2 regions of the Pseudarthrobacter sp. AG30 genome follow, and region 2 is predicted to be linked to the other one. Evidence: riboswitches for the same ligand, from Rfam matches in the RefSeq annotation. Region 2 holds a riboswitch; the other holds the start of a gene.
The links. A riboswitch is a leader RNA that binds a small molecule or an ion and turns the genes downstream of it on or off. The one in region 2 is predicted to bind cyclic di-AMP.
Positions count from the first base shown of each region.

Region 1 (10,220 bases), on a different contig from region 2:
CGGCGGCAACGTCGCGTTGCGGGGCGGAGGACGACACGACGGTGGGGGCAAGCCGGACCAGTCCAAGCTGCGCCGCTTTCGGGCCGGCCAGCAGTCCGGCGAGCATCGCCTCATCGTCGCTCTGGATGAAGCTCGCTGCCTGGCCCACACGCAGCCTGCCGTGCCGGGAGGCGGTGTCCTCCACCAGGTACTCCAACGGTTGCGGCACTGCCGTGGCCGAGTGCTCACGCAGGAAGCTCAGCAGGGCGGGGGCGTCGTAGCCGTCGTCGAGCGCCCGTTTGATGGACTCGGCGGAGAACCGGTAGATGGTAGCCGGGCCCTGCCCTTCGGCATCGGCCATGACCAGCAGTTTTTCCGTGAGTGCGGGGGCCAGGTAGCCCGGCGCGACGGCGGTAAGGTCCGCCTGCAGCAGCACGTGGTTCAGCGCTGCCGGGAGGTGCTCGCCAAGGATGGCAAGGGCGGCGTCGGGATTGTCTTCGGCGAAAGCGCTTCCGAGCTGGCTCAGCGCGCCGGATCCCACGAGGCCCAGCAGTTCGGCCTCTGCCAGGACGCCGCGGATCAGGGAACTGAACCGCCTTGCCATCCGCGGCTGTGACCATTCCGCCCGCTGGAGGACCGCGGCGGCATCGAGTACCGGGGCGGCGCCGTCCGGGGCGGATGCCTCGCACGTGAGTTCATGCAGGATTTCCAGGATGCGTTTACGGACCACCGGGGCATCGGGCCGCTGCGCTCCGGCGGACAACGCGGCGATGGTGGTGCCGGACGCGGGCCGGGCAGCAGGTGTGCCGGGCGAGGTACTGACCGGTTGGCCCACCATCGAGGGGACGCGCTCGCTGGCCAGCCAGGCGTTGACCAGCCACAGCCATTGTTCCTGCCTCGGCAGGAGGAGCCACTCAAGCTGGGGCGGCTGCACCCAGCACGACGAGTCGACGTCGAGGCGGATCAGGCCTGCCAGGCCACACAGTTCAAGAAGCCGCCCCACCGCGCCCTGGTCGATCCGCAGCTGTTCGGAGAGCCGGCGCATTTCGCGTACCCCCACCCCGCCGCTGCGCAAGGTGGCCAGCGGCTGGTCCCGGACGGCATGCAGCAGTTCGGAGACGAGCCTCAGGGTCTCCGAAATCGCGCTCAGGGCCGCGTTCCTTCGCAGCGCTGCGGTGGTCCGGCCGAGCTCGGGGACAGGCGGCGCAAGGGTGAAGTCGTCGATGATGGCACCGCCGCGGAGCGCCAGCCCCACGCTGTGCGGCAATTCGACGTGCGCGGCGTCGAGCGGGACCAGCAGGCCGCGGGCAAGGAGCCAGTCCACCGGGCCGACGTCGGCCGGTTCCGTCAGGACCGAGGCTTTCCGTTGCGCCTGGGGGACGGCACCCATGGCCCAGTTCCGGAACCTGGCGAGCAGCGCCGTCGTCCGTTCCGGGGCTCCGGCGAGGATGTCCCGCAGCCCCTCCGGAGATGATGTCCAGTGCTGGAGGGCCAGTGCCGCGTCCATGGGGGTCGTGGCCTCGTGGACGGCGAAGCCGCTGCGGTGCAGTTCGGCAACCAGCGGTACTGCCCGTTGGGCGAACGCCGGCTGCAGGCGCACCAGTTCCGTGTAGCTGCGGCCCAGTCCGGCCGGGTAGATTCCCACCACGTCCTTGAGGGCGCCCGCCGGGAGGTAGAAGACATGTCCGGACGCTGCGGGCGGGGAGCCATGCGGTGGTGCGGCCGGGTGCACCAAGGCAAGTTCCTGCAAGGTGCCAAGGATCTGTTGAATGGTGGCCAGGGACGAACCCCGGACCAGTTTTTGCAGGTTTTCCGCGGACGCGCTGTGGCCGGTGTCGGTGTTGGTGCACAGATGCAGGGTTTCGAGCACCTGCATCTGGGGCCGGTTGAGCCGTTCAAGGGCCCGTTGGACGCTGACCCGGGAGCTCGCCCGCGCTGCGAGTGCCGCGAAATCCGGCACCGAAGGGGAGATCAGGTCCGGCCGCGCGGCGAACAGTGCCCGCAACGAATCGTCGCTGCGTGCCTCCAGGTCCTTGCCGAGCGCACGAATGAGGGACATCAGTCCAACGTTACCGCGGCTCCCGCCTTCCCGCCCGCCGCCGGGCGGCCACGCCATCGAGGACCAGCAGGAGCATCAGGATGAAGGCCACCGGGAGGCCGTACAGCGCTGAGTACGTGACCCAGGTGGGAGCGACGGACCCCGCGAAGGCAAGCGCCATGACCGTTCCCACCGCTACCAGGGAAAGCAGGGCAATAACAGCTGCGAGCACCATCAGGGGCCGGCGGAAACGCAAGGGTGTCATAGAGGTAACGCTACAGCGGCGTCCGGCGGGCCGCTAAAGCCCCGGGCTTGCGCCCGGGGCGGAACAGTACGGCCGGAAGCATGATTAGGGCATGCGGCAGGATAACCTTGAAGCATACAGACCAACACGGTTTGCAGAGGCCATACCTTGAACCCGCACAACAATGCGGACGCGGTGGCACCTGGCCGTGTCTCATGACAGCAGAACGAAGAAGGTTGATTACGTGCCTACCGGCAAGGTCAAGTGGTATGACAAGGACAAGGGCTTTGGATTCCTCGCGGGCGAGGACGGCCAGGAGGTCTTCCTGCCCAAGTCGTCGTTGCCCGAGGGTGTAACGGAGCTCAAAGCCGGCACCCGCGTGGAGTTTGGCGTCGCTGACGGCCGCAAGGGCGCCCAGGCACTGGGCCTGCGGGTGCTGGACAAGACCCCGTCCATTGCCAAAGCAAAGCGTCCCAGCGCCAAGGACCTCGCGCCGCTGGTCCAGGACCTGGTGACCGTCCTGGACAACCTGTCCGGGACGCTGTCCAAGGGCAAGTATCCGGACGGCAACAAGGGCAAGGCAATCGCGGCCGCCCTGCGCAAGGTTGCCGACGAGCTGGACGTCTAGGCGCCGATGAACCCCCAAGCTGAACAACCGGGCGTGGCTCCACAGGAGCAAGCTGCCAAGGCTGCGCCAAAGCGCAAGGCCGGGGTTCCGGTATGGCGGACGGGCAAGCCTGACGCGTTCCTGGCAGCAGCCGTCGATGTTGCACGGGCCGCGGTTGAGGGCATCACGCCCGCTGCCACCATCGGGCCGCACCTTGGTGCCAAAAGCGAGGGCGACCGGCTGGTCACGCACTTGTTCGAGTCCCGGCTGGCCGGCTACGGCGGCTGGCAGTGGTACGCGGTGCTGACCCGCAACTCCCGCTCCAAGGTGGTTACCGTCGATGAGCTGGGCCTGCTGCCGTCCGAAGAATCGATCCTCGCCCCGGAGTGGGTGCCGTGGGCCGAACGCGTGCGCCCCGAGGACGAGCAGCAGCAGGAACCCGAACAAGCCCGCCAGGAAGAGCCGTCCGCAACGGAGCAGGCGCCCGGGGATGAAGAGGATGCCGACGACGACGCGGAGCCAAAAGACTAAGCAAGAATTTTCCGCCACACGCGAAAGGCGCCGTCCGGGGGTTATCCCGGGCGGCGCCTTTCGCGTGTGCCTGGACTACTTGCGGAGCTCGCCCACCACATAGTCGATGCTGGACAGCAGTGCCGAGACGTCGTCGGGCTCGATGGCGACGAAGGTGGCGATGCGCAGCTGGTTGCGGCCCAGCTTCCGGTAGGGCTCGGTGTCCACGATGCCGTTGGCGCGCAGGACCTTCGCCACCGTTGCCGCGTCCACCGACTCGTCAAAGTCGATGGTGGCGATGACGTTGGAGCGCTCCTCCGGGTTGGCCACAAACGGGGTGGCGAACTCCGAGGCGTCAGCCCAACTGTAGATGCGGCCGGCGGAATCGGCGGTGCGGGCAGAGGCGAAGTCCAGGCCGCCGTTGGCGTTCAGCCACTGGACCTGGGCGTCAAGGGTTACCAGGGTGGACAGCGACGGGGTGTTGTACGTCTGGTTCAGCCGTGAATTGTCGATGGCGGTCTGGAGGTCCAGGAAGTCCGGGATCCAGCGGCCGCTTGCCTTGATGGCGGCAGCGCGCTCCAGGGCGGCGGGGGAGAAGAGGCCGAGCCAAAGGCCACCGTCGGAAGCGAAATTCTTTTGCGGGGCGAAGTAGTAAACGTCGCTTTCGGCGATGTCGACGTCCAGGCCGCCGGCAGCGGAGGTTGCGTCCACCAGGACCAGGGCGTCCTTGTCGGCGCCCGGCACCCGCTTGACCGGGGCGGCGACGCCCGTGGAGGTCTCATTCTGTGGCCACGCGTAGACGTCCACGCCCGCCTCCGCCTGCGCTGCAGGACGGGTGCCCGGCTCAGACTTAATGATCGAGGACGCTTCCAGGAACGGCGCCTTGTTGGTGGCGGAGGCAAACTTGGAGCCAAACTCCCCGAAGGACAGGTGCTGCGCCTTCTTGGACACGAGGCCGAAGCTCGCGATGTCCCAGAACGCGGTCGAGCCGCCCACGCCGAGGACCACCTCGTAGCCCTCGGGAGCACGGAAGAACTGGCTGAGTCCTTCGCGTACGGAGCCCACCAGGTTCTTGACCGGAGCCTGCCGGTGGGATGTGCCGAGGATAGTCTTCGACGCAGCGGACAGGGCATCGATCTGTTCCGGCCGGACCTTTGAGGGGCCGGCCCCGAACCGCCCGTCCTGGGGCAGGAGGTTGGCGGGAATCGTGATGCTGGTGTCGCTCACAGGTGCTCCATTCGGCGGGGACGAAAGCTGTGGTCCGGGTGGTGGGTGGCCGGGAGCCGGCCATGGCTGCAGTGCAAACCTTCCCCAATTCTGCCTGAAGCGCGCAGGGTGGCGGGAGCGGGCGGCGCCAATGTCCAGCCAATGAGACGCCGCAGGCGGCAGGCCCTATTCGGACTAAATCAAAATAGGCTAAACTCTTCCCCGGACTACGTCGCGGGAAGAGGCGATACGGTGGGACAACGCAAGGTACTGCGCTCGAGGAGCTGAGCTGGATGACGGATCTGATCGACACTACGGAGATGTACCTCAGGACCATCCTGGAGCTTGAGGAAGAGAACATCGTTGCCCTCCGGGCCCGTATCGCCGAACGCCTGCGCCACTCGGGGCCTACCGTTTCCCAGACCATCGGCCGGATGGAGCGCGATGGCCTGGTCGTCGTCTCCGGTGACAGGCACCTGGAACTGACCGACACCGGCCGCAAGCGTGCCACTGAGGTCATGCGGAAGCACCGGCTGGCCGAGCGCCTGCTGGCCGACGTGATCGGATTGGACTGGGCCTATGTCCATGACGAAGCCTGCCGCTGGGAACACGTTATGAGCGAACGGGTGGAGCGGCGCATCTACGAAATGCTGGACCACCCCACGGAGTCGCCCTACGGAAACCCCATCCCCGGCCTTGCCGCCCTGGGCGGACAGCCCGGACCCGGGTTCGGCGACGGCGCCATCAGCCTGGTGGAGGCAATGAAGGCCTACGGGCCTGAATCGGCAGTGACCATCAGCCGGCTGGCGGAACCGATCCAGGTGGAGCCGGAACTGCTGACCCAGCTCGACGAGGGCGGTATCCGGCCCGGCGCGTCTGTCTCCCTGGAACGCGTCGGTGACTACATTTCGGTACGGGTGGCGGGAATCGAGGGCGCGCTGGAGCTGCCTCCCGAGGTGGCGGCTCACGTTTTCGTCGCCGTGAACCAGGCCTGACGCCGCGTTTCCGTACCCCACCCGGGGGATTCCACGCAAAGATAACGGAATTGTTACCTAGGGTCTTAAGCCCCTATAGTGGAACCCAGCGTTGATACTTAAGCGTTACCTGATCCGGAGCCGAGCTCTGCCAGCGGGCCAGGTGTACGAGTCGTTACTGGCAGAGGCGGGGGAACCACAACCGGCAGCGGGGGACTGCCTTGGGGTGAAGTCCGTCAGCAGCAAGCCTCTCCAGTGAAGGATTCTTCCGGGAATACCCCTGTGTAGAAGTTTGCCCATGACGGACCGGGTCTTTGATCTCTCTGACCCGAATCCGACAGCTAACTCCGCAGGCTATTCCAGAGAGGAACCCTTCTTGACCATGCAGACCTCCCGGGGCCGCCGTCGCGCGGCGGGCCCCCCTGAGGCACCCCGGGTTGTCGAAGTAGCCGCCGCGGAGCGCCCCCGCGACCCGCAACGGGATGCACGCCGCCGCCGGGGTCCGTTCCGGCAAATCACCGACTTTGCCGCGGCCAGCGGCATCGGCCAAAAGGCCGGCATCGCCCTCGCCGCCACCGGCCTGGTGCTCACGGTGACCATGCCCGCCACCAGCCCCGTTATGGCGACGGATGCGGCCGGAATCGCGCCCCAGGCCGCCTCCGCAGTCAGCCCCCAGCCCCAGATTTCCGCGGATGTAGGCGCCCAGATCGACTTCAGCCGCTCAGCCGTCGTGACGCAGGCGGACCCCGACGGGAAGCTGAAGCAACTGCTGAGCGCCCAGTCGGCCGGATCGGTAACGCGTGCGGCTTCCGCCGGGACCCTGGCCGCGCCGCTGGCATCCCTCGTGACCGCGTCGCCCTTCGGCTACCGGGTCAGCCCAATCACCGGCGGCACCGGAGATTTCCACCGCGGACAGGACTTCGTGGCACAGTGCGGGACGTCCGTCCTGGCAGCCGCAACAGGAACCGTGACCTTCGCCGGCTGGCACCAGTTCGGCGGTGGAAACCGGGTGGTGATCGACCATGGCAACGGCCTGGAGACCACGTACAACCACCTCTCGTCCTTCAACGTCAAGGTGGGCCAAACGGTCTCCCGCGGCGAAGTCGTGGCGTTGAGCGGGACCACCGGGGCGTCCACCGGCTGCCACCTGCACTTCGAAGTCCAGGTCAACGGCGAAGTGGTCGATCCGATGGGCTGGCTGTAACCGTTTGATTGCGCACTCCCAGATCGCCGTGACCCGCCGTGACCTGAATGTGACATTGAAGCAAAACTGCTGTACCGTCTAACTCGCGTCAACTTTTCCGAAGTTGACGCTCTTGAGTGGATTGCCTAACTCTGCCACCGCTCAAGGTCCGTTCGCATTTCATCGTCTGGCAGGGGCGGGGGAACCAATTTTGGCCTTCTGCGTTCTGGAAGGCCTTGGGGTTAAGTCATGAGCTTCCCAGGAAGCGAAGTGGCCGGGTGACTCCCATCCGAATCCGACAGCTCACCTCGCAGGGATTGGGAGAGGCTACCTTCGTGTCTTCACGCCATAATTCTGCGCGCCACCGTGCGCAAACGGTTCGCGCCAACCCCTTGGACGCCATGTCCAAGGCCGTAAGCGCCAATGCCGGGACCGTGGGCCGCCAGGCTGCCGTTGTGGCAGCGGCTTCAGGCCTCATCCTGAGCATGGGCCTGCCGGCCAACGCCGCGGACACCACTGCCGGCATCTCGGCCTCCACGGAGTCCGGTTCCGCACAGACCGCCCTTGCTGTCACCGCGGCCCCCACGGCCACCGTTTCCTTCGAGCGTCCGGCGGTCAAGACCACCGCCGCCCCGAAGGTGGAAACCGTGCGCACCCAGTCCACCGCGTCCGCGGACCGCACCGCCACCACTGCCGGCCAGGAGGCGTCCAAGGCCGGACAGGCAGTGGAAGCCGTTTCGTCCGCAGCCACCTCGGGTATCGCCGCGATCGCCTACACCGGCATCGGCCACCCCTACGTCTGGGGCGGCACCACCCCCAACGGCTGGGACTGCTCCGGCTTCGTTCAGTGGGTCTACGCGCAGGCTGGAATCAGCATTCCCCGCACGAACGCGTGGAGCATCATGACCCCCACCTCCACCCCCCAGCCGGGCGACCTCGTGGTCCAGAACGGCGGCGCACACGTCGGCATCTACGTCGGCAACGGCATGATGATCAGCGCGCTCAACCCGTCGCAGGGAACCATGCTCCACTCTCCCGCAGCCACCGGTACTTCCACGTACTACCACCTGAACAAGTAGTTCTTGGGCTCCACGCTCCAAGGGCTATTTCTTTGCCCAAAGCTTTTTCGCTAGAAACCAACATCCCCGTTCGGGACGCGCCGGCGTACCCCCAAGATGCCGGCGCATCCAACCCCCTCGGACAGGCCACCGCGGTCCAGAGGAAAACGAAAGAGAGAACTGATGACGACTCGTGCTACCGCACGGCACCGCGCCGAGGTCACCAAAACCAACTCGATCGCGATCGTTGCCAAGGCTGTCAGCGACAACGCCGGCGGCATGGGCCGCCAGGCTGCAGTAATCGCTGCAGCTTCCGGCCTGGTCCTGACCAGCGGCATCGCAGCCAACGCAGCCGACACCAACGTCAAGCGCGACTCGGCTCCGGCATCCGCCATGGAAGTTGAATCCGCCGTCGACGCTCCGATCTCAGCGGCCTCCACCATTGCCATCAGCTTCGAAAAGCCGGCCGTTACCACCACTCCGGCACCGGCTCCCGAGCCCGAGGTTGCGGTGCAGGAAGCCGCTCCCGCTCCCGTTGCCCAGGCCGTTGCCGCTCCCAAGGTGACTGCCAAGGTTGCAACTGCCGATGCCACGGCTGCCCCCGCCGCCCAGGTTTCCGCCAGCGGAAAGGGTGCTGCCATCCTGTCCGCTGCCTACGCCCAGCTTGGCGTACACCAGGACTGCACCATGCTGGTGACCAACGCACTGGCTGCCGTCGGCATCCACTTCCACGACTGGCCCGCCGGTTACCTGTCATTGGGTGACAGGGTGTCCGCATCCCAGGCCCAGCCCGGCGACCTCATCTACTACGCCGACGGTGGCGGAGGAATGGCCCACATCGCCGTCTACGCCGGAAACGGGATGGCCGTCCACGGCGGCTTCAACGGCAACGACACCGTTGTGTTCAGCGCCAACGTTGGCTCCGGACCGGTCTTCATCCACGTTCGGTAACCACTGCCGCCCGCCGCACGCGGCGCCGCATAAGATGTGCCCGGAAGGACCCCTGCCCTTGAGGCGGGGGTCTTTTCCCGTTTAACTCCCGCCATTCTGCGTGCATCCCGGCTCCCGCCACCGGGGTGGGGATCCGGCCTCCGCGTATCCGATTACCTGATATTGCAATTCTCTGTTTACTCTTGTGATGTCGATCCATAGCCCGGACATGCCGAGGGCAGCCGGCCCTCGTGCCCCTGACGGGTGCGGCCGTGAAGAGGTACGTGCATGCGCACTCTCGTTCTGAATGCTGGATATGAACCGCTGGCGGTTATCACCTTCCGCCGGGCGCTGGTGCTTGTGCTCACAGGCAAGGCGAGCGTGGTGGCCGAGGGGGATGATCCCGTGGTGGGCCCCACTGACGTCCTGGGCCGCCCGTCCGTGATCCTCCTCAACCGCTACATCCGCCCGCGGTACAACCACTCAACGGCCGTCAGCCGCCGTGGTGTGCTTCGACGTGACGGGCACAAGTGTGCATATTGCGGAAAGGCAGCGCACACAATCGACCATGTCCACCCAAAATCGCGGGGCGGAGCCGATTCCTGGGAGAATCTCGTGGCTGCCTGCCTGCGGTGCAACAACGTCAAGGGTGACCATACCCCCGGCGAGATGGGATGGACCCTGCGCTTCGTGCCGGAGCCGCCGCACGGAACCATCTGGCAGATCAAGGAACTGGAGAAGCCAACCCCCGCCTGGGATCCATTCCTGCTTCCCGAGCGCGCCGCCTGACAAGCGGCTTCCAGGCCGGTTGCTGTTCGCTAGGCTGGGTGGGTGCAAACGGACCCGTTGATCTTTGACGCCCTGATCCTGGCGGGCGGCCGGTCATCACGGCTGGGTGGAGTACCCAAGCAATCGTTGGTCCTCCGGGGAAGAACCCTCCTGGCATGGACCCTTGACGCCGCTGCCGGTGCCCGCCGTACGGTTGTTGTGGGCGACGTTTCCGCCGGCGGCCCTCCGTCCCGCGGGGCTGCCGATGAGGCCGGGCCCGCCCAGGCCCTGCCGCCAGGCGTCCTGTCCTGCCGGGAGGAGCCGAAGTTTGCCGGTCCTGCCGCCGGGATCTCAGCCGGCCTAGATGCCCTTGCCACCTCTGGGGGAGGGGCGCCCTTCACTCTGGTTCTCGCCTGCGACATGCCGCTGGCAGCCCGGGCGGTGGCGATGCTCCGGGACGCGGTGGCAGCTGCGGGCGATGGCCGGGGCGCCGTGGCCCGCTCTGCCGACGGCAGGGAACAGCCGCTGGCAGCCATATATAACACTGATGAGTTAAAAAGATCGTGCGGTGAGTTGTCCCGCCGGGACGCCCTGGTCAACGGCTCCGTGAGGTCGCTCCTTGCTAATCTGGACGTGCAGCTTGTCACAGTCCCGGCCGGGTCCACTGCCGACGTGGATACGTGGGGTGATGCTGCCACGCTGGGGATCGCCGCCGGGAGCCAG
Region 1 covers NZ_QEHL01000020.1:113,035-123,254, reverse strand. Annotated here, with positions in the region: gene DC347_RS17645 (helicase-associated domain-containing protein) at 1-2,038, opposite strand, end outside; gene DC347_RS17640 (hypothetical protein) at 2,049-2,282, opposite strand; gene DC347_RS17635 (cold-shock protein) at 2,506-2,889, shown strand; gene DC347_RS17630 (DUF3027 domain-containing protein) at 2,896-3,399, shown strand; gene serC (phosphoserine transaminase) at 3,475-4,605, opposite strand; gene DC347_RS17620 (metal-dependent transcriptional regulator) at 4,878-5,579, shown strand; cyclic di-AMP (ydaO/yuaA leader) riboswitch at 5,688-5,930, shown strand; gene DC347_RS17615 (M23 family metallopeptidase) at 5,941-6,762, shown strand; cyclic di-AMP (ydaO/yuaA leader) riboswitch at 6,899-7,072, shown strand; gene DC347_RS17610 (C40 family peptidase) at 7,143-7,820, shown strand; gene DC347_RS17605 (NlpC/P60 family protein) at 7,983-8,750, shown strand; gene DC347_RS17600 (HNH endonuclease) at 9,018-9,518, shown strand; gene DC347_RS17595 (NTP transferase domain-containing protein) at 9,561-10,220, shown strand, end outside.
Region 1: another riboswitch for cyclic di-AMP. It lies ahead of DC347_RS17610 (C40 family peptidase); the one in region 2 lies ahead of DC347_RS05915 (hypothetical protein).

Region 2 (10,220 bases):
TGGTGTCACTGGGCGGCCTTGTCCTGATCGGGCTGGCCGGCACGGCGTTGATCCGCCGGACCATGCGGCCGCTGGAGCAGCTCTCCGACGTCGCCACCAAGGTTTCCAAGCTGCCGCTCGACGCCGGCGAGGTAGCCCTGGCGGTGCGTGTCCCGCCGTCGGCAGCGCATCCCACCACGGAAGTGGGCAGCGTGGGGCACGCGCTGAACCTCATGCTGGACAACGTCTCCAGCGCTCTCGAAGCCCGGCAACGGAGTGAGATGAAAGTGCGCCAGTTCGTGGCGGACGCCTCCCATGAGCTCCGGACCCCATTGACCGCCATCCGCGGATACACCGAGCTGATGCGCATGACCGAAACCCTCACCGAGGACGGCCAAAAGTCGCTGGGCAGGGTGCAAAGCCAGTCTGAGCGCATGACCGCCCTGGTGGAGGACCTGCTGCTGCTGGCCCGGCTGGATGAGGGCAAGGCGACCGAAACCACCGATGTGGACCTCACCCAGCTGGTGATCGAAACCGTCAGCGACGAAAAGGTCATGGCACCGGACCACACCTGGCAGCTGACGTTGCCCGATGAACCGGTAACCGTCCGCGGCGACACCACCCAGCTCCACCAGGTCCTGGCCAACCTGCTCTCGAACGCCAGGAAGCACACGCCGGCCGGCACCACCGTCACCACCGGGGTCATGCGCTCCGCCGACGGCAGCGTGGTGGTCACGGTCACCGACGACGGCCCCGGCATTCCCGCCGAGTTCCAGGGCAACATCTTCTCCCGGTTCACCCGGGCCGATGCCTCCCGCTCAGGCTCCGAAGGATCGTCCGGGCTGGGGCTTTCGATCGTCGAATCCATCGTCGCGGCCCATGGCGGCACCGTGGAACTCGCCTCCCGGCCGGGCAGGACCGAGTTCGCCGTCCGCCTGCCGGCAGCGGCAACCGCCACCTCCTGACTGCGAGCGCCGGCCGCACTTACACAGGCACGTCACAGGTTGCGCCTAAAGCCCTCAAATACGGCGGCGCCACTCTTGATTCATGACGCTCACCGACTCCACTTCAGGAACCCTGCCGGACGCCGCGGTGGCGCCGGTGGGCATTCCATCACGGGGGCGCGCCGGACGGCGCGCCCCCGTGGACACCCGCACCACCGCGCCGGTCCTCGACGTAACCATCCCGGTCTTCAACGAGGAACGCGACCTGGAGGAATGCCTCCGCAGGCTTCACGCCCACTTGCTCGATTCCTTTCCGCACGCGTTCCGGATCACCGTGGCGGACAACGCCAGCACGGACGGCACCTTGAAAATCGCCGAACGCCTGGCCCGGGAGTTCCCCGAACTCGCAGTGGTCCACCTCGACGAAAAGGGCCGCGGAAATGCACTGCGCAAGGTGTGGCTGGCCTCGCCGTCGCCGGTCCTGGCCTACATGGACGTGGACCTCTCCACCGACCTTGCGGCCCTGGCACCACTGTTGGCGCCGCTGATCTCCGGCCATTCGGACCTTGCCATCGGCACGAGGCTGACACGCAACTCCCGCGTAGTCCGCGGACCCAAGCGGGAATTCATCTCGCGCGGCTACAACCTGATGCTGCACTCCTTCATGGGTGCCCGGTTCAGTGACGCACAGTGCGGGTTCAAGGCGATCCGCGCAGACGTGGCCCAACAGATCCTTCCGTACACCGTGGACAACTCCTGGTTCTTTGACACCGAGCTCCTGGTCCTGGCGGAGCGGTGCGGCCTGCGCGTCCATGAGGTTCCCGTGGACTGGATCGACGATCCTGATTCAAGCGTTGACGTGCTCCGGACGGCGCTGGCGGACGTCCGGGGCATGGCACGGCTCACCCGCGACCTGCTCTACGGCCGCATCCCGGTTCCGGAGCTGCGGGCAGCCCTGGCGCGGGGGCCGCTGCCCGCCTCGTCCCGGGCGGCCGAGCAAACGCGCGGCGGCAGCCTGTTTGGCCAGTTGGTGCGCTTCGCCGCCATCGGTGCGGCGTCGACCCTGGCCTACCTGGCGATCTTCGTATTCTGCCGCGGCTTCATGGATCCCCAACTTGCCAACTTCCTGGCCCTGCTGATCACGGCGGTCGCCAACACGGGAGCCAACCGGCGCTTCACGTTCGGCATCCAGGGTGGCAACCCGGTCCGGCACCACTTTGAGGGGCTGATCGTGTTCGGCATCGGCCTGCTGCTCACCTCGGGTGCGCTGGCACTGGTGCACAGGACGACGACGCCGGACCGGTGGGCGGAAATCCTCACCGTCGTGGCGGCGAACCTCGCCGCCACCGCCGTGCGGTTCCTGCTGTTCCGGCTCTGGGTCTTCCGGGAGCGGGCGCCGCGTACAGCACCCTCCACGCGCCCCGTTCCATGGACAGGCCCTGGACCGGCAACACCATCCGCCGGAACCCCCGCAGCTTCGTCCGCCGACGACACGACCGCCACCGCCTCCACAGAAACGGCAGCATCATGACCTCCACCTTTTCACCGGCAGGCGCCGGATCGACCACCGAATCAACCGACGGTCCACAGCACCCGTCAGGTGCCGCGGCTTCCTCTGCCGGCCCCGCACGCACCGGACCGCGCTGGACCCGCTACGCCTTCGGCGGCCAGCCCCGCTGGGTGCGGCCCTCGGCCGCCGGCCTCCTGGTGGCCACGGCAATCCTGTACCTCTGGAACCTGGCCGCCACCGGCTTCGGAAACTCCTTCTATGCCGCTGCCATCCAGGCGGGCACCAAGGACTGGACGGCACTCCTCTTCGGATCGCTCGACGCCGGAAACGCCATCACCGTGGACAAGCCGCCCGCCGCGCTCTGGATCCCGGCCCTGGCGGGCCGTATCTTCGGCTTCTCGTCACTGAGCATGCTGGTGCCCGAAGCGCTCATGGGAGTGGCCGCCGTCGGCTTCCTGTACCTCGCTGTGAAGCGGGTTTCCGGTCCGGTGGCAGGCCTCCTTGCCGGCGGCGCCCTCGCACTGACGCCCGTGGCGGCGCTGATGTTCAAATTCAACAACCCGGACGCCATGCTCACCCTCTGCCTGGTGCTGGCGGCGTACTTCACCACCCGGGCCATCGAACGGGCCGGATGGAAGTGGCTGGTGGCGGCGGGGGCCGTGATAGGCCTGGCGTTCCTCAGCAAGATGCTGCAAGGCTTCCTGGTGGTTCCCGCGCTTGGACTTGCCTACCTGTGGGCTGCCCCCACACCGCTGGGACGCCGGCTGGTCCACCTGCTCGGCGCGCTGGGCGGAATCGTCGTGGTGGCCGGCAGCTACGTTGCCCTTTTCCAGCTGACGCCGGCCTCCGAACGGCCGTACATGGCCGGGTCCACCACCAACAGCTTCCTGGAACTGACCTTCGGCTACAACGGCCTGGCCCGCATCACCGGTTCGGGTGAAGGAATGCCCGGAGGTGGAGCCGGCGGCCCGGGCGGCGGTGCGGCTGGCGGCTTCGGCGGCGGAAATGCGGGATTCGGCGGCGCGGCCGGCCTGCTGCGGATGTTCGGGACCAGCTTCGGCGGCGAGGTGTCCTGGCTGCTGCCCGCCGCGCTGGTGCTGCTGGTGGCAGGCTTGTGGTTCACCCGCCGCGAAGCGCGCACGTCCCGGAGCCGCGCGGCCCTGATCCTGTGGGGCGGCTGGCTTCTGGTCACGGCTGGCGTCTTCAGCTTCATGAGCGGCATCGTCCACCCCTACTACTCAGTGGCACTGGCCCCGGCCATCGCCGCGCTGGTGGGCATCGGCTCGGTCGAACTCTGGCGCGGCCGCGCGTACTGGCCGGCACGGACAACTCTGGCCGTCGTGGTCCTGGGCACCTCCATCTGGTCCTCGGTGCTGCTGGGCCGCGACACGTCCTGGCTGCCGTGGTTGCGCATCGCCACCATCGTCCTCGGTGTCCTCGCGGCGGCCGCCATCCTCCTCCGCCTTGACGGCAAGGGCGCTGCGGGACGGTTCCGGCGCTCCGGGACGGCCGCCGTCGTCGTCCTCTCCTTGCTGGCCGGGGGCCTTGGAACGGCTGCCTGGACCTTGGCCACCGCCGCGTCCGCCCATTCGGGATCCATCCCGACGTCGGGGCCCGCAGGTTCGTCGGCGGGCGGTTTCGGCAACAGGGCTGCCGGCTTCCGGGACGACGCCGCGCTCCGTGGCGACCGGACCGACGGAACGGATGCGGCAGCCGGTGCCGGCGGTTTTGATCCCGCGAACGGAGCCGGCGGCGTCAAAGGCGCCCCCGGAGCCGGCGGGGCGGGTGGTCCCGGCGAAGGCACCGCCGATGCAGCCGTGACCGCACTGCTCACCGGCACCACCACGAAGTGGTCGGCGATTGTCTCCGGGGCCAGCCAGGCCGCCAGCCTGGAACTGGCCACGAACACCAGCGTCATTGCCCTGGGCGGCTGGAACGGCGGCGACCCCTATCCCACGCTCGCCGAGTTCCAGGCCATGGTGGCCAGGGGTGAGATCAGCTACTTCATCGAAGGCGGCATGGGCGGCGGCATGGGCGGCCGGGGCGGCAACTCCGAGGTGGCCGCCTGGGTGCAAGCCAACTTCCAGGCCCAAACCGTGGGTAACTCCACGGTGTACCAACTCACCAAGTAGGACCCCATGGCCAGCTCTAACTCCACTCCGGTGCAGGCTCCCTCCGCTCCCGCTGCCCCCGGCCCTGCTGCCTCCAGCCCTGCTGCCGCGGCCGGCGTGCGGCGGGAGCCCCCGGCCCTCCGGCACCGCCTGGAACTGGCAGCCGTGCTGGCAGCTACCGCCGTGCTCTACCTGTGGAACCTCGGGACATCGGGCTGGGCCAACGCTTTCTACTCCGCCGCTGCCCAGGCCGGATCGCAGGACTGGGCGGCCTGGTTCTTCGGTTCCTCGGACGCCGCCAACTCCATCACGGTGGACAAGCCACCGGCGTCCCTGTGGATCATGGGGTTGTCGGTCCGGATTTTCGGCCTGAGCTCCTGGAGCATCCTGGTTCCCGAAGCCCTGATGGGAGTCGGCACCGCCTGGCTGCTGTACCTGGCCGTCCGGCGGGCCGCGGCACCGGCCACCGGTGACCCGCGCCTCGCCCACCGGGCAGGGCTGCTGGCCGCCGCTGCGCTGGCACTGACGCCCGTGGCCACGCTGATGTTCCGGTTCAACAACCCGGACGCCCTGCTGGTGCTGCTCATGACCGCCGCCGCCTATGCGGTGCTCCGCTCCGTGCAGGAGGACAGGCTGCGCTGGCTCCTGCTGGCAGGGGTTCTCCTGGGCTTCGGGTTCCTTGCCAAGCAGCTGCAGGTCCTGCTGGTGGTTCCCGGGTTTGCCCTCGCCTACCTGGTCGCGGCGCCCGCCAGGCTGGGCCGGCGGCTGCTGCACCTGCTCGCCACCGGTGCCGCGATGCTTGCCGCGGCCGGCTGGTGGCTGGCCGTCGTGGAGCTCATCCCGGCTGCGGACCGTCCGTTCATTGGTGGTTCGCAGGACAATTCCATCCTGGAACTGACCCTCGGCTATAACGGCCTGGGCCGGCTCACAGGCGACGAGACAGGGAGCGTGGGCGGCGCCAACGGCTGGGGCGTTCCCGGGCTGCTGCGGATGTTCAACAGCGAATTTGGCGGCCAGATCGCGTGGCTGCTGCCCTCCGCACTGATCCTTGCTGCCGGCCTGCTGTGGGTGGGACGCCGGGCGCCGCGGACTGACGCCGTCCGGGCGTCGGTGCTCGTCTGGGGTTCCTGGGTCCTGGTGACCGGCCTGGTCTTCAGCTTCATGGCGGGCATCATCCACCCCTACTATGCGGTGGCATTGGCGCCGGGGATCGCAGCCCTGGCCGGCCTGGGGCCGGCCCTTCTCTGGCAGCACCGGCGGCAGGCCGCCGCGGCGGTCTTCCTGGCCGCCGCAGTGGCCGCGGCAGCCCTGATGGCATTCACCCTGCTGGGAACCACATCCGCCTACGGCCCGTGGCCGCGCTGGGTGGTGCTGGCGGCAGGCCTTGCGGCCGCAGCAGGAACAGGGTTGAACAGGTTCATCCGCCTGCGCTCCGTGCAACGGACGACGACGGCGCTCGCCATTGCGGCATCGCTCGCCGGCCCGCTGGCCTTCTCCATGTCGACGGCGGCGACGGCGCACAGCGGGGCCATTGTCAGCGCCGGACCGGCGACGTCGTTCGGCGGCCCGGGCGGGTTCGGCGGAAACCGGACCGGCGGGTTTGGCGCGGGCGGCACGTCCCGGCAGTTCAACGGCCAGGCTGGACAAGGCCAGGCCGGACAAGGCCAGGGTGCCGGCCAGGGCGGGGCAGCAGGCCAGGGCGGGGCAGCGCAGGGCGGTCCGGGTGCCACCGGTGGCCGCGCCGGCGGGATGGGCGGCCTCCTGGGTGCGCCCACGCCGTCGGCCGGGCTCGTGGCCGCATTGAAGGACGGTGCCTCAAACTACACCTGGGCAGCGGCAGTAGTCGGTTCGAACAATGCCGCAGGTTACCAACTGGCCACGGAACTGCCGGTGATGGCCGTGGGCGGCTTCAACGGCACCGACCCCTCCCCCACGCTGGAACAGTTCCAAGCGCTGGTCTCCCAAGGCCGGATCCACTACTTCATTGCCGGCGGGACCATGATGTCCAGCAGCGGCTCTGACGTCTCCACCCGGATTGCACAGTGGGTGGAGTCCACGTTCCCGGCGCAAAACATTGGCGGGACCACGGTCTATATCCTGGCGGGATAAACCGGCGCCGGGGATCCGCCTGCAGCAAATCGACGCGCCATAATTCGTGACTTCCGTTACCCAAATGTGACTAATGCGCAATCTTCCTGTACCGTCGATTGGGTGCGGTCCCCGTTCGGGCCGCATATCCCGGGTTGACGCCAAGCTCTGCCGCTTCCCGGATTCCGCTTGAGCAACGGCAGAGGCGGGGGACCCACCGTCCCGGGCAATGATTGCCCTTGGGGTTAAGCCAGCACGTGTTTTTTCCGTGCGGCCGGATGCCCTCATCCGAACCCGACAGCTAACTCCGCAGGTGTGAGAGGCGATCAATCATGTCTAAATCCATGGCAAAACCATGCCTGCAAACCAAGGCAAAACATCGGGCCAAACCCCAGCCCGCCAAAAAGACCACCGTGGGCCGGCGTGTTGCGGTCCTCGCTGCATCATGCGCGGTGCTGGTTGGCGTTGGCGCGGCAGGCCAGGCGACCAACAACATGACCCAGGCGTCGTCCACCGGGTCAAGCGCTTCCACGTCGGCGGCGGATGCCCAGATGAGCATCGAGAAGAGCGAAATCCGTTCCAACCCGGCCGCTAATCCTGCTCCTTCCGCCATCAGCGTGGCACCGCAGGCCGCGGAGCCGGCCCCCGCGCCCGCTCCCGCCGCCCCGCCGGCTGAAGCACCCGCACCTGCGCCGGCCCCCGCGCCTGAGCCTGCTCCCGCCGTCGCGGTTAACGATCCCGCGGGCGCCCAGGCCTACGCCGCCAGCCAGCTGTCCTCCTTTGGCTGGGGACCGGACCAGATGCAGTGCCTGCAGACGCTGTGGACCAAGGAATCCGATTGGACCACCACCGCCACCAACGCCAGCAGCGGCGCGTACGGCATCGTCCAGTCGCTGCCGGCGGAGAAGATGGCCAGCGCAGGCGCCGACTACCTGACCAACTACCGCACGCAGATCAACTGGGGCCTGGACTACATCAAGAAGAGCTACGCCTCGCCCTGCGGTGCGTTGAACTTCCACCTGGCACACAACTGGTACTAGGCACCACCTGCACCGGGCGCAACGCAAACCGCGGGCCGCATCATGTCGATGCGGCCCGCGGTTTGCGTTAACCGGCGCCCTGGACGTCGCCCGGCCCGGCATTCCGCCAGGGGATGTACTGGACAGACCACTTGTTGCCGTCCGGATCGGCGAAGTACAGGAAGTGGCCCCACTGCTGCACATCCACGTCGCTGACGTCCACGCCGTTGCCCTTGAGCTGGCGGTGGGCAGCCTCGATGTCGCTGACCACCAGCTGGAGGTTGGATCCTGTGCCGGGCGGAGCGTCGGTCAGCCCTTCGCCGATGCAGATGGAGCAGGCGGAGCCGGGTGGCGTCAACTGCACGAAGCGGATCGACTCCGACGGGCGTTCGTCGTAGTCGGCGTTGAAGCCAACCTTGTTGACGTAGAAATCCTTGGCGCGGTCCACATCGGATACAGGGACAAAGACAAGTTCAAGTTTCCAGTCCATCCGCACAGGCTAGCGGCGGGAACGGTTTTGAAAAAGGGTGGAACCTACCCGGCGATCCCGTACAGGCGGTCGCCGGCGTCGCCGAGGCCGGGAACAATGTAGGACTTCTCGTTGAGCTTCTCGTCGATGGAGGCCAGGACGATGTGCACGTTTGCGTCGCCCAGTTCCTCCTCCAGCTTGGCCAGGCCCTCCGGGGCTGCCAGCAGGCAGATGCAGGTGACGTCGGAGGCGCCGCGCTTGAAGAGGAACTTGATGGCCTCACGCAGGGTTCCGCCGGTGGCCAGCATCGGGTCCAGGACGAAGACCTGGCGGCCGGTGAGGTCCTCGGGGAGGCGCTCGGCATACGTGATGATGTCCAGGGTTTCCTCGTCCCGGGCCATGCCCAGGAAGCCCACCTCGGCGGTGGGCACCAGCTTGGTCATGCCTTCCAGCATGCCCAGGCCGGCCCGCAGGATGGGAACTACCAGCGGCGTGGGCTTGGTGAACGCGGTGCCGACCGTGGTGCTGACGGGCGTTTGGATGGTGACGGGCTCGGTGCGGACCTCCCGCGTGGCCTCATAGGCCAGGAGGGTCACCAGCTCCTCCGTCAGCTGGCGGAAGACCGGCGACGGCGTGTTTTTGTCCCGCAGGACGGTGAGCTTGTGGGCGACCAGGGGGTGGTCAACAACGAGAGTGCGCATCCCCTAAAACTATCATCCGGCGCTGCCTTTGCCGGGTCCGTAGTGTTCGCCGTCGTGCAGCTCCTCGGCCACCACGTCCCGGACGATGGGACGGTCGAACGACGGCGCCGCACCCACGTGTTCCCGCCTGCGGACAATGTGGAACAGCCGGTGGGCCATAATCACCACACCCACCCAGGTGAGCCCCAGCAGCCAGCCCGCCATGACATCCGTGAGCCAGTGGTGGCCCAGGAAAACCCTGCTCAAACCCATGGCGATGATGAACACCGCGCCCGCCGTGATGGCCAGGACCCGGACGCGCATGGCGTGGAACTGGAGGCAGATCAGGTACACCACCAGGCTGATCACCACGGTGGTGTTCAGGGTGTGCCCGCTCGGGAACGACGGGGAATCCTCATACGGCGGAACGGCGTCTGCGTGATCCGGGCGCGTGCGTCCCACCAGCTTCTTGCCGAAGGTGGTGGCGGTAATGGACACGGCAGCGGCTCCGCCGATCAGGACCAGCGGACGCCAGTTGCGGCTGAGGAAGGTCAGCCACGCGGTGAGGATGCTGGCCAGGATGGGCATTCCGATGCCACCGCCGATATTGGTGAACCCGGTAACGAACGCGTCGAGCCCGGGGCTGCGGAGGCTCTCGGACAGGGCCAGCGCCGGCTTGTCCAGGTTGGCCAGCCCGGCGGAGTCCACCACGTCGTCATACACCTCGGCGCCCAGCAGGGCGAGGGAGACGATGACAACACCGCCCACGAGGATGGTGAGGACCAGCGCCGCGTAGGGTTTGAACCAGGTCCCCAAGCGGTCCCGAAGCGTATCCATGGTGCCTCCCGGCATCGGTAAGTAACCTGAGTATCCCCGAAACTATCATTGAGCCATGCCGTTGCCCGAAAAGAAACACGACGCCTGGATGGGCCTTGCCCTCGCGGAGGCGCACCGCGCCCTCGCCACGGAGGACGTGCCCATCGGCGCGGTGGTCATTGGGCCCGACGGCAGGGTGCTGGGTTCCGGCCGGAACCAGCGGGAGGAGCTGGGTGACCCAACAGCCCATGCCGAGGTGGTGGCCATCCGGGAAGCTGCCGCACGGTTGCAGGAACGGGCCAGGCTCGACGGCGGCCAGGGCGACGGCTGGCGGCTCTCCGACTGCACGTTGGTGGTCACCCTGGAACCCTGCGCCATGTGCGCGGGCGCGATCGTCCTGGCCAGGATCCCCCGGGTGGTTTTCGGGGCGTGGGACGAGAAAGCCGGTGCCGCAGGATCCGTGTTCGACATCCTGCGCGAACGACGGCTCAACCATTGGGTTGAGGTGTACCCGGGCGTCCGCGAGGAAGAGTGCGCCCGGTTGCTGCGCGAGTTCTTCGCGGCGCACCGCAGCAGCCTTTAGCGCGTCCGGAGGCGGGCATCT
Region 2 covers NZ_QEHL01000004.1:85,624-95,843, forward strand. Annotated here, with positions in the region: gene DC347_RS05895 (HAMP domain-containing sensor histidine kinase) at 1-944, shown strand, start outside; gene DC347_RS05900 (bifunctional glycosyltransferase family 2/GtrA family protein) at 1,027-2,454, shown strand; gene DC347_RS05905 (glycosyltransferase family 39 protein) at 2,451-4,565, shown strand; gene DC347_RS05910 (glycosyltransferase family 39 protein) at 4,572-6,653, shown strand; cyclic di-AMP (ydaO/yuaA leader) riboswitch at 6,799-6,961, shown strand; gene DC347_RS05915 (hypothetical protein) at 6,965-7,672, shown strand; gene DC347_RS05920 (glyoxalase superfamily protein) at 7,740-8,141, opposite strand; gene upp (uracil phosphoribosyltransferase) at 8,186-8,821, opposite strand; gene DC347_RS05930 (phosphatase PAP2 family protein) at 8,834-9,637, opposite strand; gene tadA (tRNA adenosine(34) deaminase TadA) at 9,693-10,199, shown strand.